DNA from 3 places in the Chryseobacterium sp. NRRL B-14798 genome. Region 3 is predicted to be linked to each of the others. Evidence: riboswitches for the same ligand, from Rfam matches in the RefSeq annotation. Region 3 holds a riboswitch; each other region holds the start of a gene.
What was found. A riboswitch is a leader RNA that binds a small molecule or an ion and turns the genes downstream of it on or off. The one in region 3 is predicted to bind S-adenosylmethionine.
Positions count from the first base shown of each region.

Region 1: another riboswitch for S-adenosylmethionine. It lies ahead of AB1278_RS21195 (alpha/beta fold hydrolase); the one in region 3 lies ahead of AB1278_RS02100 (TonB-dependent receptor plug domain-containing protein).
Region 2: another riboswitch for S-adenosylmethionine. It lies ahead of AB1278_RS21955 (SusC/RagA family TonB-linked outer membrane protein); the one in region 3 lies ahead of AB1278_RS02100 (TonB-dependent receptor plug domain-containing protein).

Region 1 covers NZ_JBFLUL010000005.1:4,628,025-4,633,322, reverse strand. Annotated here, with positions in the region: gene AB1278_RS21210 (DUF58 domain-containing protein) at 1-318, shown strand, start outside; gene AB1278_RS21205 (OsmC family protein) at 367-786, shown strand; gene AB1278_RS21200 (MGH1-like glycoside hydrolase domain-containing protein) at 864-3,479, opposite strand; SAM riboswitch class I at 3,668-3,775, shown strand; gene AB1278_RS21195 (alpha/beta fold hydrolase) at 3,836-4,774, shown strand; gene AB1278_RS21190 (ACT domain-containing protein) at 4,780-5,298, shown strand, end outside.
Region 2 covers NZ_JBFLUL010000005.1:4,775,639-4,780,936, reverse strand. Annotated here, with positions in the region: gene AB1278_RS21975 (GYDIA family GHMP kinase) at 1-44, shown strand, start outside; gene pckA (phosphoenolpyruvate carboxykinase (ATP)) at 172-1,788, shown strand; gene AB1278_RS21965 (hypothetical protein) at 1,839-2,276, opposite strand; gene AB1278_RS21960 (type II 3-dehydroquinate dehydratase) at 2,341-2,748, opposite strand; SAM riboswitch class I at 2,993-3,091, shown strand; gene AB1278_RS21955 (SusC/RagA family TonB-linked outer membrane protein) at 3,175-5,298, shown strand, end outside.
Region 3 covers NZ_JBFLUL010000005.1:362,982-368,279, forward strand. Annotated here, with positions in the region: gene AB1278_RS02090 (T9SS type A sorting domain-containing protein) at 1-21, shown strand, start outside; gene AB1278_RS02095 (alpha-amylase family glycosyl hydrolase) at 215-3,052, shown strand; SAM riboswitch class I at 3,312-3,416, shown strand; gene AB1278_RS02100 (TonB-dependent receptor plug domain-containing protein) at 3,510-5,298, shown strand, end outside.

The DNA.
Region 1 (5,298 bases), 4.3 Mb from region 3:
ATTCTGCTTTTTACCAATTTTGAGACGTTAGACGGACTAAACCGGCAGCTGAAATATCTTAGGGGAATTGCTAAGAACCATTTGTTGGTAGTAGTATTCTTTAAAAATTCTGAACTGCAGACGCTGATCAACAAAAATCCTGAAAGTATGCAGGAAATTTATGACGAGATCATTGCTGAAAAATTTGAGTTTGAAAAGAAACTGATCATCCAGGAACTCCGTAAATACGGAATTTATACTGTTTATACACTTCCTGAAAATTTGAATATCGATGTTATCAATAAATATCTGGAGATAAAAGCGAGAGGAATTTTATAACTTTGTAGAAGCAATAAGCAATAAGCAATAAGCAATAAGCAATAAGCAATGAAAATTACACTTAACAGAATAAACGACGATTTTTTATTTGAATGTACCAATGCTCAGGGAAATTCTATTCTTTTGGATAATACTTCCCAGCCGGGAGCTAAAGGAGTTTCTCCAATGGAAAGTGTACTGATGGCTGTGGCAGGCTGCAGCGGAATTGATGTAGTTTCTATTTTAAAGAAGCAGCGTCAGGAGATCAGAAGCTTTCAGGCAGAGGTAGAAGGAGAAAGAGTACAGGTAGAAGATGCAAAACCATTTAAATCGATTAACGTAAAATTCCTTCTGGAAGGAGAAATTGATCCTAAAAAAGCATTAAAGGCTGCAGAACTTTCTTTTGAAAAATACTGCTCTGTATCAAAAACGTTAGAACCGAATGTAGAAATCGGATACGAAGTCTATGTGAACGGAGAAAAAATTTAATCTCTTATATAAAATAACAAAAGCCGGATGTTTCATCCGGCTTTTATTATTACTCATTACCAATTACTCATTGCTTATTAAAAGGTGAGTCTTGGCTTTATCAGTTTCGCTACAGTAGCAGTCCATCCTGTTTGATGGGAAGCACCCACACCACGGCCGTTATCACCATGGAAATATTCAAAGAACGTAATATAATCTCTGAAGTGTTCATCATAATTGAACTTGGGATTGCCTCCGTTGAACGCCCTTTGGCCATGTTCATCCTTTAAAAATATTGAGCAGAGTCTTTTGCTGATATTCTGGGCTACTTCATCCAGGTTTCTTTTATCACCGCTTCCCGTTGGGAATTCTACTTTCAGACTGTTTCCATAATAATAATGGAAGCGCTGCAGGCTTTCAACAATCAGGAAATTGATAGGAAACCAGATGGGGCCGCGCCAGTTGCTATTTCCGCCAAACATTCTGCTGTCACTTTCTGCAGGCGTATAGTATACCATATTTTCAGACCCATGTACAGAGAATACAAACGGATTTTCTTCGTATACCTTAGACATAGCACGTATTCCGTAAGAACTCAGGAACTCATTTTCATCAAGCATTCTGGTCAGAACTTTTGTCAGTCTGTTTTTACGAAGTATGCTCATAAGGTGTTTTCGTCCGTGTCCTTCCTCGTCCCAATGGGAAACGAGTTTGGTAAGCTCCGGTTTATTTTTTAAGATCCACTCCATTCGGGTCCTGAAATTCGGCATCTTTTCCAGTAAGCGATGGTCTACAATTTCAACAGCAAACATAGGAATCAAACCAACAATACTTCTTAACCTCAAAGAAACACTGTCTCCGTTTCCAAGCTGCAATACATCATAGAAAAATCCGTCTTCTTCATTCCAAAGCCCTTTTGTGCCTTCACCAAGATTTTCCATAGCCTCAGCGATATAAAGATAATGTTCAAAAAACTTGATGGCCATATCTTCATATACCTGATAATACTGGGCAAGCTCCATTGCAATACGCATCATATTCAATGCATACATGGCCATCCAGCTGGTTCCGTCTGCCTGTTCAAGATGCTGTCCGTCCTTTAGTTCCATATTCCGGTCAAAAGCTCCGATATTATCAAGACCAAGAAACCCTCCACCAAAGATATTTTTTCCGTTTTTATCCTTTCGGTTCACCCACCAGGTGAAATTAAGAAGCAGTTTCTGGAAAACTTTCTCTAAAAATAATAAATCCGGTTTTCCGTTATTTTTTTCATCAATTTTAAAAACACGGAAACAAGACCATGCGTGTACCGGCGGATTCACATCACTCATATTCCACTCATAGGCAGGAAGCTGTCCATTGGGATGCATGTACCATTCCTTAGTAAGAAGTAAAAGCTGTCCCTTGGCAAATTCCGCATCAATGATGGAAAAAGGAACACAATGAAACGCCAGATCCCATGTGGCATACCATGGATATTCCCATTTATCGGGCATAGAAATAATATCCTTATTATGGAGATGATTCCATTCCGTATTTCTTACATATTCATTGAAATTTCTTGGCGCTTCAAAATTAGGATCACCTTTCAGCCATTTTCCGATATTATAATGATAAAACTGTTTGTTCCAGAGAAGCCCGGCAAAAGCCTGTCTCTGTACATTTCTCTCATCTTCGTTAACGGTATCACTCTGAATTTCCTGATAAAACTCTTCAGCTTCAGTCTGCCGGGTATTGAAAATTTCATCAAAGTTTTCAAAAGGCTCATCGGCTTCATCCGGGCACAATCTGAATTCAAAAACCTTTGATTCTCCGGCTCCGATAAGCTCATCGATCAGGAAAGAAGCTTTTGTCCCTTTCTTTGCGGGATTAATCGTATTTGCCTGGTGGGTAATAAAATGATTGATGCCATCTTTGAAATATGTATTTTCACCTGCAGGAGCTCCGTAAAGCTTAGAAGTATTGGTTTCATTATCACAAAATACGCTTTGTGCATTGGTATTTCGGGAATAAAGTTTTTTAATGGAGATACTGTCGTGTCCAATATTGATACTTCCGTCATGAGAAGCATTAAGCTCTGCCTTATAGGTGTTGTATCCCCATTTCCAGTTGTTTCTGAACCATACAGTAGGCGCTACCAGAATAGGTGCTTCATGCTGACTTCGGTTACAGACCGTTACTCTGGCAAGAATATCATTGTGATCGGCCTTGCAATATTCAATGAAAATATCAAAATATTCATCATTATCGAAAATTCCAGTATCGAAAATTTCATATTCCGGTTCCTTTTTACTGCGTCTTCCGTTTTCTGCAACAAGTTCATCGTAAGGAAATTCATTGATGGGATATTTATAAACCATTTTCATATAACTATGAGTAGGTGTATTATCCAGATAATAAAAGATTTCTTTGATGTCTTCCCCATGATTACCCTGAGGATTGCTCAAACCAAAGAATCGTTCCTTTACCATTTTGTCTTTCTTGTTCCAGAACGAAAAAGCAAAACATAAAAGCTGCTTTACATCAGAAATTCCGGCAATACCTTCTTCACCCCAACGGTAGGCATAGCTTTCTGCATTATTATGGTTGGTAAAATTCCAGGCATTCCCGTTCGGGCTATAATCTTCGCGTACATTTCCCCACTGCCGGTTGCTTACATAAGGTCCCCAGTTTTTCCATTTGGTATCTTGTAATCTATCTTTTTCGGCGGTCATATCTCATCACTTTTCCATACGAAGTTAGTTTTTTTGAGAAGTAATTCCAATTTTTTTCATCTGAATAATTATTAATATACTCTTGGAATACTTGTATTTAAGGGCTTTTTTAAATATTAAAATAATTTTTTTTTGAAATTAAAAGAAAAGAACTACCTTTGCACCATTCGTTCATTCAAATATTGAAAATGTTATCAAGAAAGGTTGAGGGATTAGACCCTATGAAACCTTAGCAACCCTTTGCGCAAGTAAAGAAGGTGCTACGTTCTACCAAAATAATTTTGGACAGATAACTTACTGAAGTTCTTTTCAGCCATTTCCTGTGGCATTTTCAATTGTATTAAAATTTAATAGAATTGAAAACAGAACTAAACTATATTAATCTTACGTATCAAACTCATTCCCAAAAGGAATACCATATCTCATTAAGCTATCAGCTTTTTGGGAAAGATCTGTTTACAGCCCCTGTTGTCTTAATCAATCATGCTCTCACCGGAAATTCAAACGTATCCGGAGAAAAAGGCTGGTGGAAACAGCTGGTGGGAAAAAATCAGATTGTTGATACCGATCAATATACCGTTCTGTGCTTCAATATACCAGGAAACGGATACGACGATTTTTTAATTGAAGATTATGAAGACTTTACTCCTTCAGATATCGCTGCGATATTTCTGAAAGGACTTGAAGTTTTACAGATCAAAAATTTATATGCCATTATAGGAGGCTCTCTGGGAGGAGGTATTGCCTGGGAAATGCTTGCCCAGCAGCCGGATCTTGCTGAGATTTTTATTCCTATTGCCTGCGATTACAGAACACACGACTGGCTTCATGCACAGTGTCTGGTTCAGAAATTTTTATTAAATGATAAGGAAGAACCATTACAGAAAGCAAGAATTCATGCCATGTTGTGCTACAGAACACCGCAGTCGCTCAATGACAGATTTCAAAACCAATATAATCAGGACAAACAACGCCTGGAATCAGAAGACTGGCTGGTTTATCATGGTAATGCACTAAACGAAAGATTTAGTTTAAAAGCTTACAAATTGATGAATCATCTCTTGATGAATATAAATGCTGCTGATACAGCACTGGAGAACATACAGGCACGAATGCACATGATCTCCGTAGATACAGATTTATTTTTCCCGGCTTCTGAAATCCGAATGTGTTTTGAAAACTTAAAAGAGAAAAATAAAGATGTTTCTTATCACGAGATCCAATCTATACACGGGCATGATGCCTTCCTAATGGAATATCAACAATTAAATAATATCATTAAAAACATTTTATAGAAGTAATGAAAAATGCTAACGAAATAAAATTTTTGAAGAACAGATCAATCGTTAAATTTGAAGGAGAAGATTTCCTGGGAGAAATCGGGATTGACGGACGAATTTTTAAAGCGCTTACTTTGGCGCGTATCAGTGTAGGAGTAATCTCTCAGCAGGCCGTAGAAAACGGAATTTCTATCCTGGTTCATGAAAATGATGCAGAGAAGGCAGTGGCTTGTCTTATCGATGAATTTGAAGCAGAAAGAAAGTCAGGAAAAGTTTCCCAGATCTATAGTATCAATAATGTTTCTGTCATTGGTTTTGTAGCAGAAGATTTTAATAAAGTCTTTGCTGAGCTGGCAAGAAATAATGTTTTTCCATTGCTTTTGAACCAGGTAGCAGGAGAAAACAGAGTCAATATCGTAGTGACGTCTTCACAGGATGAAAAAACAAGAAACATCATAGAATCTGAAATTTTCAAAAAACCGAAAACCGTTCATCTGGCCATTATTGGCCATGGAAATGTAGGAAAAACCTTGATAGAA
Region 2 (5,298 bases), 4.4 Mb from region 3:
GTTTTACGACCGTTTTTGAATGGGATAATATAATTGGTTTATAATCAATATATTACAATCCTGTTTTTTTATTTGCCATTCTGACTTATATCAGTATATTTAAACCACCTTTAACAAATAATTAATATTATTTTTGTTGAAAGCAATAAAGAAATAGAAAATATAAGTAAAATGAAAAACACTAAAATCATCCAGGATTTAGAGAAATTAGGGATTAAAGGAAACTATGAAGTAGTGTATAATCCTTCTTATGAAGAATTATATCAGGCTGAAGTTTCTCCTGAAAATCAGGGGTTTGAGAAAGCTGAGCTTACAGAATCAGGCGCAGTATCAGTAAAAACAGGAATTTTCACAGGTCGTTCACCTAAAGACAGATATATTGTTCAGGATGATGTTACAAGAGATACAATTTTCTGGGATGGTAAAGTAAACTTACCTACAACAGCAGAAATTTTCGAGTCTTGTAAAGAACTAGTGCTGAACCAGCTTGCCGGATCTAAAAAGATTTATGTAGTAGATACATTCTGCGGAACGAATGCGGATACGAGACTTAAAGTAAGATTTATCGTTGAAGTAGCATGGCAGGCACATTTTGTTACTAATATGTTCATTCGTCCTTCTCACTATGAGCTTGAAAACTTTGGCGAGCCGGATTTCACAGTTATCAACGGATCAAAAACTACCAACCCGAACTGGGAAGCTCAGGGATTAAACTCTGAGAACTTCATCATGTTCAACCTTACTGAAAAACTACAGATCATCGGAGGTACATGGTATGGAGGTGAGATGAAGAAAGGGATGTTCGCCATGATGAACTACTATCTTCCATTAAAAGGTATGGCCTCAATGCACTGTTCTGCAAACGTAGGAGAAAAAGGGGATGTAGCTTTATTCTTTGGTCTTTCAGGAACTGGTAAAACAACTTTATCAGCAGATCCTAAAAGATACCTTATCGGTGACGATGAGCACGGATGGGATAATAACGGAGTATTCAACTATGAAGGCGGATGCTACGCTAAAGTTATCGACTTATCTGCAGAAAAAGAACCGGATATCTTTGCTGCCATCAAGAGAGATGCACTTCTTGAAAACGTTGTTGTTAACAATGGAGTAGCGGATTATACAGACGGATCTATCACTGAGAACACAAGAGTTTCTTATCCAATCTATCATATCAACAAAATTGTATTGCCTTCCAAAGCAGGTCATGCCAAAAAGATAGTTTATCTTTCAGCAGATGCATTCGGAGTACTTCCTCCGGTTTCTATCCTGAATGAAGATCAGGCTCAATACCACTTCCTTTGCGGTTATACATCAAAATTAGCAGGAACTGAAAGGGGAATTACTGAACCTCAGCCATCTTTCTCTCCAGCATTTGGTGAAGCATTCCTTACATTGCACCCAACAATGTATTCTAAAACATTAATCGGTAAAATGAAGGAGCACGGAGCTAAAGCTTATCTGGTAAACACAGGTTGGAATGGTACCGGAAAGAGAATTTCTCTAAAAGATACCAGAGCAATCATTGATGCCATCATTGACGGTTCTATTGATAATGCTCCTAAAACTCAGGTTCCGATCATGAACCTTGAAATTCCTACTGAATTGCCAAACGTTTCTACAGGTATTCTAGATCCTAGAGATACTTATGAGAACGCTTCAGAATGGGAAGAAAAAGCAAAAGATCTTGCTTCAAGATATATCAAGAACTTTGAGCAGTACTGTGATACTGAAGAAGGTAAAAAATTAGTAGCTTCAGGACCTCAATTGCAGGAACAGACTATCTAATAGTTACCAATCAACATATAAAAAGCCTCATCACTGATGAGGCTTTCTTATTAGTATTTTTTACAACTTTCAATCAATTCATTCTGTTCATCCAGTTTCAGGACTGTTGATTTGATTGATTCTTCAGTCAGATATTTTATAATCATAAAATGCTTTGAAGAAAAGTAAGACTTTCCGTCCAATATTTTATTTAAATACTTTGGAGTAGTGAAGGTCATCCAATATTTTGTTTTGTCAGAAAATTCAATGGTAACTTCTATAGCAGATTCAGTATCCTCTACTATTTCATCATCAATATGAATGGAAATAATTTCCGGTTCTTTCTCCAAGCAGAAATAAAACTTAGAATACCATCTGAGCTTACCTTCATCATTCCAGATTCTTATATTTTCAGCATTTATTTCTTCAACGATATAAGATTTTCTTTTTGTTAATTGCCCGGAATATATGCCAATACTTTTACAGTAAATCTTATCCTTTATCTTCATAAATTATTTTTCATAATCATCTGTGAAAATCTGTGAAATCCGTGGTTAAATAAAAAAGTATAAGTTATTTTAAACTTAATAAGGCCAACCGATACCCATCCATTCCAAAGCCTGATAAGACTGCATCCGTATTAGCTGCTGTTACAGATTTCTGTCTGAATTCCTCTCTTTTATAGATATTGCTGATATGAACTTCTACTTTAGGTTTTCTGATATTTTTTAAACAGTCTGCAATCGCATATGAATAGTGAGTATAAGCCCCGGGATTGATCACTACTGCATCGAAGTCATCTTCCTGAAGCCTGTTGATAAGTTCTCCCTCAATATTAGACTGATAATATTTTAATTCATGAGTCTGAAACTCGGATCTTAAATTTTCCAAATAACTTTCCATAGAAACATTTCCATAGATTTCCGGTTCTCTTGTGCCTAACAGATTGAGGTTAGGGCCGTTGATGATCAAAACTTTCATACCATAAAATTAAAAACTTTTTTTAATTAATGGCCAAAAATTTCAATGTGATGTAGATTTGTTTCAATTGAGTTTTTAATAATGATATTTGTCATATTTAAATAAATGATAAAGCTTTCAACTCCTTATTGTTATGGCTTTTATTAAAATTTTATGTTAATTATTAAAAATTTATCATGAAAAAATAATAAGTCTACTTGTTTTGTAGACTAAAAGTTTTTAGCTTTGCAACCATATTTCGATCGGCTTATAAAGAAAGATGGAGGGAACTGACCCTGTGAAGTCTTAACAACCTACCCTTGGGGCAAGGTGTTACGTTCAGCCTTTTAAGGAAAAATAAGCATTTGGTTTATCGTATTTATCGATGCCCTTTGCTGACTTTTCTGCAAAGGGTTAAATTTTAATATATGATAAATAAAATTGATTATGATTAGTAAAAATTTATTTAATTATAAAGCCTGGATACCTCCGGTTGCGGCTTTTTTTCTGGGAGTCACCAGTGTAAGTGCACAGAATTCCAGACTGAAAAAAGATAGTCTTCATGAAAAGGAGCTTGATGAAGTCGTAGTGGTAGCTTACGGAAAAGCAAAAAGAAACAGCTATACCGGTTCTGTAGCCACCATTTCCAGTGATAAAATCAATAACAGACCTGTAACCAATATTACCAAAGCATTGGAAGGGCAGGTTGCAGGGATTCAGACCACCAGTGCCTCAGGGCAGCCGGGTGCGGTTTCTACTATCAGAATCAGAGGAATCGGTTCCATCAGTGCTTCCAGTGATCCTTTATACGTAGTAGACGGAATTCCTTTTGACGGAAATATTAACTCTATCAGCCCAAGTGATATTGAATCCATCAGTGTTTTGAAAGACGCTACAGCAAGTGCCTTGTATGGTTCAAGAGGGGCAAACGGAATTATCATCATCACTACAAAATCAGGAAAAAAAGGAGAAGCCAGAGTAAATTTTAATATCAGCCAGGGATTCTCAGGAAGAGCTGTCAAAGATTATGAACAGGTAAACACGGATCAATATTTTCAATTATATTGGGAAGCATTAAGAAACGGATATCAGTCCGGTAAAGTTTCTTCTCAGCAGGCTGCTCAGATGGCAACAGATAATCTTGTTTCTACTCTTGGAATTAACCCATATGGAACTGCTTATCCAAAACCGGTGGGAACAGATGGAAAATTATTGTCAGGGGCATCACCACTCTGGAATGATGACTGGAGAGATATTCTACAGAGAGTGGCATCAAGAAACCAGATGGATCTTGATATCAGCGGAGGAAGTGAGAAAAGTAATTACTTCTTTTCCCTTGGTTATCTGGATGATAAAGGGATGGCCATTGAATCTGGTTTTAAAAGATATAATACCAGGCTTAAAATTAATTCCGAAGTTAAAAGATGGCTGAATGTTGGAGTCAACTTAAGCTATACGAACAGTATTCAGCAGGCGCCTACTTCTTCGGATTCAAAATCGAGTAATATCATCAATGCGGCAAGGTTTATTCCTTCATTCTATCCTTATTATGAAAGAAATGCAGACGGCACTTACGTTTTAGATGCCGACGGAAATCCAATTTATGATTTTGGAAAGTACAGGCCCACAAATGCACTTCAAAATCAGAATGCTGCTGCAACGTTGCCTTTAGATAAAAACGAAAATAAAGAAGATAACTTTTCAGGCAAAGGATTCATGGAATTCACTTTCTTACCGGAACTGAAATTCAAAACAAGCTTCTCTGTTGATCTGGTGAATTATAACGGACATTATTATTCAAATCCATTACTTGGGCAAGGTGCGGAAATTGGAGGTTCAGTGACGAAGACCAATACCAGAACACTTTCCTATACAACCAGCAATATTCTGACGTATGATAAAAAGTTTGGAAAGCATCATGTTAATGCATTAACAGGACATGAATTCTACAAATACGATTATCAGACGATTTCCGGAACAAGAAGTCAGTTCTCACTGCCTTATTACTATGAGCCGGATGCTGCTTCTTTATTGGGAAGTTTCAGTGGGAACAGTAATAAATTAAGCTTATTGAGTTTCCTTGGAAAAGTAGAATATGATTACAACAATACTTACTTTTTATCTGCATCAGGAAGAGCAGACAGTTCTTCAAGATTTGCGAAAGATAACAGATGGGGGAGATTCTGGTCAGTGGGAGGTTCATGGAAAATATCCAATGAAGAATTTGTAAAAAGCCTTAATGTTTTTAATCAATTAACACTGCGTGCCAGTTACGGAGGTCAGGGGAATGATAAATTACTTAGACCCAACGGACAGCCGCTTTATTATGCGTATCAGGAGTTATACAGGTTTATCAGCCTTGGTGGAGAACCGGGAACAACATTGGAGAAAACGTCTACCAATAATGTAAAATGGGAAACCAACCTTAACTTAAATGTGGGATTGGAATTCGCTATTTTGAATAACAGAGTTAAAGGAAATATTGAATACTTCAAAAGAAAAAGCCAGGATCTTCTGTTTAACATGCCGGTGGCACCATCATTGGGAATCAGTGATTACCCTGCTAATATC
Region 3 (5,298 bases):
AAAAAGATTATAAAGGAGTAAGCGGATCTCAATACCAAAGATTTCGCCAAAAGAATTTAGTTTATTACAATTACTTTTATTGGAAGGCTCATGAAATTTTCATGAGTCTTTTTTTATTATTATTTCTCCGAAAAAATAGAAATATTTGATGAATACCGAAGAGGAATAGTGGTCATGAAGAAAAATTTATACTATATTCGATAAAAAATAATAAATGAAAAAGTTTTATTCTGTTGTTTTTCTGTTGATTACCATGGCTGTATTCGGACAGATCAATTATACAATTTCTCCTGATCCGTTCAACGAAACAGATGCGATCACGCTTACTGTTCCCGGGGATCAGATTGATGAGTCTGCGTGGGGCGTTTCCAACAATGCCATTTATATCTGGACCTGGTCGTTTGATACCAATTATCAGAACAGTCAGGATTGCCCTACCAATGGTAGCTGGAATAATTCCAATGATCTGAATAAACTGAATTATAATGCCACAACAGACAGCTATTCAATAACATTTACCCCAGCTTCATTTTTCGGAAGAACAGGAATCGGAAGATTTGGGTTTTTATTAAAGGATAGGACGGGATCGCATCAGACTTCACCAGATATTTTTGTAAACGTAGGTACTTTAAACTTGACGCTTACAAATCCATTAGCGAACAGCCTCACTTCAGTTCCTACGGGAAATTCCATTACTATTACGGCGACGGCAAGTACCAATGTTACATTTCAATTAAAAGCTAACGGAACTGTTGTCAATTCAACAACAACGCCTTCACAATCTTATTCTTACAGTTATACGGTTACTCAGGATGCAAATATGGAACTTGTGGCGACACAGGGAACCAATTCCAAAACGGCAGCATTCATTGTACAGGTTCCGAGAAATGTTGTTTCCCAGGCAATACCCAACTGGATCAGACAGGGAATCAATTATCATCCGACAGATCCAACCAAGGTGGGATTGGCTTTATATGCTCCGGGGAAAAATTTTGTACACGTCATAGGAAGCTTCAATAACTGGACGGTGAATGATACCTATTTAATGAAAAAAGACACCACAAATCCCGATCTGTACTGGATTGAACTCAATGGAATCACTCCTCAGCAGCTTTATACCTTCCAATACAGAACAAACGATTTGAGAAAAGTAGCAGATCCTTATTCTCCACAAATTCTTTCCTCTTATGATGATCCGTGGATTTCCGCTTCTACCTATCCAAACTTACCAGCATTTCCTGCCGGGCAGGGTTTTGAAGTGTCAACATTTAAAACAGGCCAGACCGCTTATAATTGGCAGGTTACCAATTTTCAAAGACCTGCGAAACAGGATCTTATAGTGTATGAATTATTATTGAGAGATTTCACACAGGAAAAGAACTGGCAGTCACTGATCAATAAAATTTCCTATTTAAAGAATTTGAAAATCAATGCTATAGAACTGCTTCCCATCATGGAATTTGACGGAAATCTTTCCTGGGGATATAATACTTCTTTTCATTATGCATTGGACAAAGCCTACGGTACTCCCGAAAAATTCAAAGAATTTGTAGATGTATGCCACCAGAACGGAATTGCAGTCATTCTGGATGTCGCATTTAATCACGCAACAGGACGTTCACCTCTGGTAAGACTCTGGAATATTGATCCGGATGGTGATGGCTATGGAAATGTTGCAGCCAACAACCCTTACTTTAATCAGGTTCCGAAACATTCATACAATGTATTTAACGATTTTAACCATACCAGCCTTTCAACGCAATATTATGTTGAAAGATGTCTTGAGCAATGGCTGACTGAATATCACATAGACGGATTCCGTTGGGATTTAACCAAAGGATTTACGCAAAGCTGTTCTGAAAATGATGAGGCCTGTACCAATGCCTACCAGCAGGACAGAGTGGATATCATGAAAAATTATGCTGATAAACAATGGGCCATTGATCCCAATTCTTATATGATCTTCGAACACCTTGGAACTGATGCAGAAGAACAGCAATGGGCGAATTACAGAATAGCAGAAGGAAAAGGCGTTATGCTTTGGAATAAACAGACAGATCCTTACAATCAGAATACGATGGGATATAAGGAAAACAGCAATTACGACCGAATGAACCACAGTCTTCACGGATTTACCAATATGAGTGCCGTAGGCTATGGAGAAAGCCACGATGAAGAAAGACTGATGTTTAAAAACCTTGCATACGGTGCAGCGAACGGAAGCTATGATGTAAAAAACCTGAATACCGCTCTTGAAAGAATGAAAACATTCGGGGCCACGTTCTTTACTATCCCTGGTCCGAAAATGATCTGGCAGTTTGGAGAATTAGGATATGAATTCAGCATCAACAGATGTGCAAACGGTACGATAGACAGCGGATGCAGAACCGATGAGAAACCTGTTGCATTTACGCTCGGATATGATACTGATCTGAATAGAAAGGCGGTCTACGATACATGGGCTAAAATCATCAACATCAGAAACAGTCATCAGGTCTTTAAATCGAAAACCTATAGTATAGAATCCAACAATCTTACGAACGACCCCAATGGTCTGATCACAAGAATTTATGTATATGATGCCTCTATTACAACAGGAATAAAGAATGTTGTCGTATTGGCCAATTACACGACTTCCGCACAGAATGTAGTGCCTTATTTCCCTTACACAGGTCAATGGCAGAATCTGATGGACAACAGTATTTCAAATGTAGCTTCCACAACAGCTCCAATCACTTTACAACCGGGAGAATTTAGAATCTTTGGTAATTACGCGGGTGCTTTGTCAACAGCAGATGTCAATGCCGCCAACAAATTATCTCTTCAGATTGCAGATAATCCTGTCCGAAATGGAATCGCTAAACTGGTTTTCAATAAAGCAAAAAATGGGGAAATTTCAATTTTTGATATGACCGGTAAAAAACTGGATACTTTCAAACTCGATAAAGAGAGCGGAACTTATAATTTGAAGGTTGATTATCCGGCAGGCACGTATCTTGTGCAGTTGAAATCAGATACAGGAATAGCCATTCAAAAGATGATTATTAAATAAAACAAAAGATTTAGTTGTCTAGACTTATAAAAAATATTTAATATCTTAAAAACCATTAAGAAGGTTTAAGAAATAAAGTATAGTTAAGGTTAATCATTCTGATTTTTAAGTTTCTCTTAATCCTCTTAAACTCTTATTAAATCTTAATGGTTCAAAAATAAAAAGTTTAAACAGGTTCCATACAAAATAAAAGGCAAATTTGCAGATCAGCAGATTTGCTTTTTTTGTAAGTTCAGAAAAATAGTCTACTTTTGCCGTAGATTTATCAAGAAAGGTGGAGGGATTTGGCCCGGTGAAACCTTAGCAACCTGCACAATTCCAGCGTGTAAAGGTGCTAATTCCAACCCTTTGGGAGAGATAATTGAAGTCAATACTCTATATGAATTCCATTTCTTGAAGTCTTGTGTATCTGCGGAAAGATCCGTCAGATTGGTAGTATTAATTGGCAAGAACAAAAATGAAAAAATTAAGCACAGCTGTACTATTGCTTGGGGCAATTCTGGTAGCTGCTCAGGAAAGTGAGGAAAAAGGAAAACAGATCGAAGATATCATCATCGTCGGAAACCGTAATGTTAAAAGAACAAAACTGGAGACGCCGGTTCCTGTAGATGTTATCAATATCGATAAAATCCAGAGAAGCACTCCGCAAATGACCGCTCAGGATCTCCTGAATTATGTGATTCCGTCGTTTAATGCAGTGAGGCAGTCTGCTTCTGATGGCACAGAGCATATTGATCCGGTAACATTAAGAGGAATGGGCCCCGATCAGGTTCTCGTATTGCTTAACGGAAAAAGAAGACATACTACTTCATTGGTCAATTATCAGAATACCGTAGGAAATGGTTCTGTAGGAACAGATTTGAGTACCATTCCCGTAATTGCTATTGATAGAATAGAAGTGTTAAGAGACGGAGCTGCTGCACAATATGGATCTGATGCTATTGCCGGAGTGATCAACATTATTCTTAAGAAAAATGCCGGAGCTTCAGCAAGCCTTACTTACGGATTAAGCGGAAGAAATGATGGAGATACTTACCAGGCAGGAGTCAACTATGGTACCTCATTAGGAAAAAAAGATGGTTATATCAATCTATCCCTGCAATTAAGCCACAGAGGAAAAACAACAAGAACTCAAAATCACGATCTGGATATTTTCGGAGATAATTTTGCGTATGAATTTGCAGGTGACGCTGAAGCGGTAAAAGCAGCCAGAGCTGCGGATGATGCCGAAATTGAAAAAAGAGGGTTGACCCGTGATGATTTCAATTTTCAGATCGGAGATGCCCAGATCAGACAGGGACAGTTGTTTTTCAATTCAGAATACCCTTTTAATGATCATTTTAAACTCTATTCTTTCGGAGGTTTCAGTATTAAAGAAGGAGAAGGGTTTGGTTTCAGAAGACTGCCAAGCGAAAAGTCTAATGTGGTTTCATCCATTTATCCGAATGGTTTTCAGGCGGTTCTTGGGTCTCAGGTATATGATGTTTCCTATGCTGTAGGTGCAAAATATAATGTTAACAACTGGCTATTTGACCTAAGTAATACGTTCGGGAGCAATACCTTCAATTATAAGGTAAGCAATACCAATAATGCTTCTCTGGGTGCAAAATCACCCACAAGTTTTTATGCAGGCGCCCATAGTTTTCTGCAGAATACCATGAATCTTGATGTTTCCAAAAATATAAACCGTTTCAATATTGCTTTCGGTGGTGAGTTCAGGTTTGAACAATACCAGATTAAAGCTGGTGATGAAGCTTCTTATACCCAATATGATATCAATGGAAATGTGGCCACTGAAGGATCTACAGTACTTGGAGCAGGCGGATCTCAATCCTTTATCGGATTTTCTCCTAACAATGCCTTGAAGAAAGGCAGACATTCCACCGCAGTATATGCAGATGTTTCCTATGATTTGGATAAAAAACTGAATATTGATGCTGCTGCCAGGTTTGAAAATTATTCAGATTTCGGAAATACCTTGAATGGAAAACTCGCTGTACGATATGAGTTTGTAAAAAACTATGCGGTAAGAGCCGCTGTTGGGACAGGATTCAGAGCACCATCATTGCAACAGCAATATTTTAATAATTCCTATGCGGATATTTCTACTTCCGGTTCAAAGATTGTTACCAAAGGAATATTCAGCAACGATAGCGAAGCCGCTAAAATTCTTGGGTTTGATAAACTCAAGCAGGAAACTTCTGTCAATGCAAGTGCCGGATTTACCCTGAAGCCATTTAATAAGT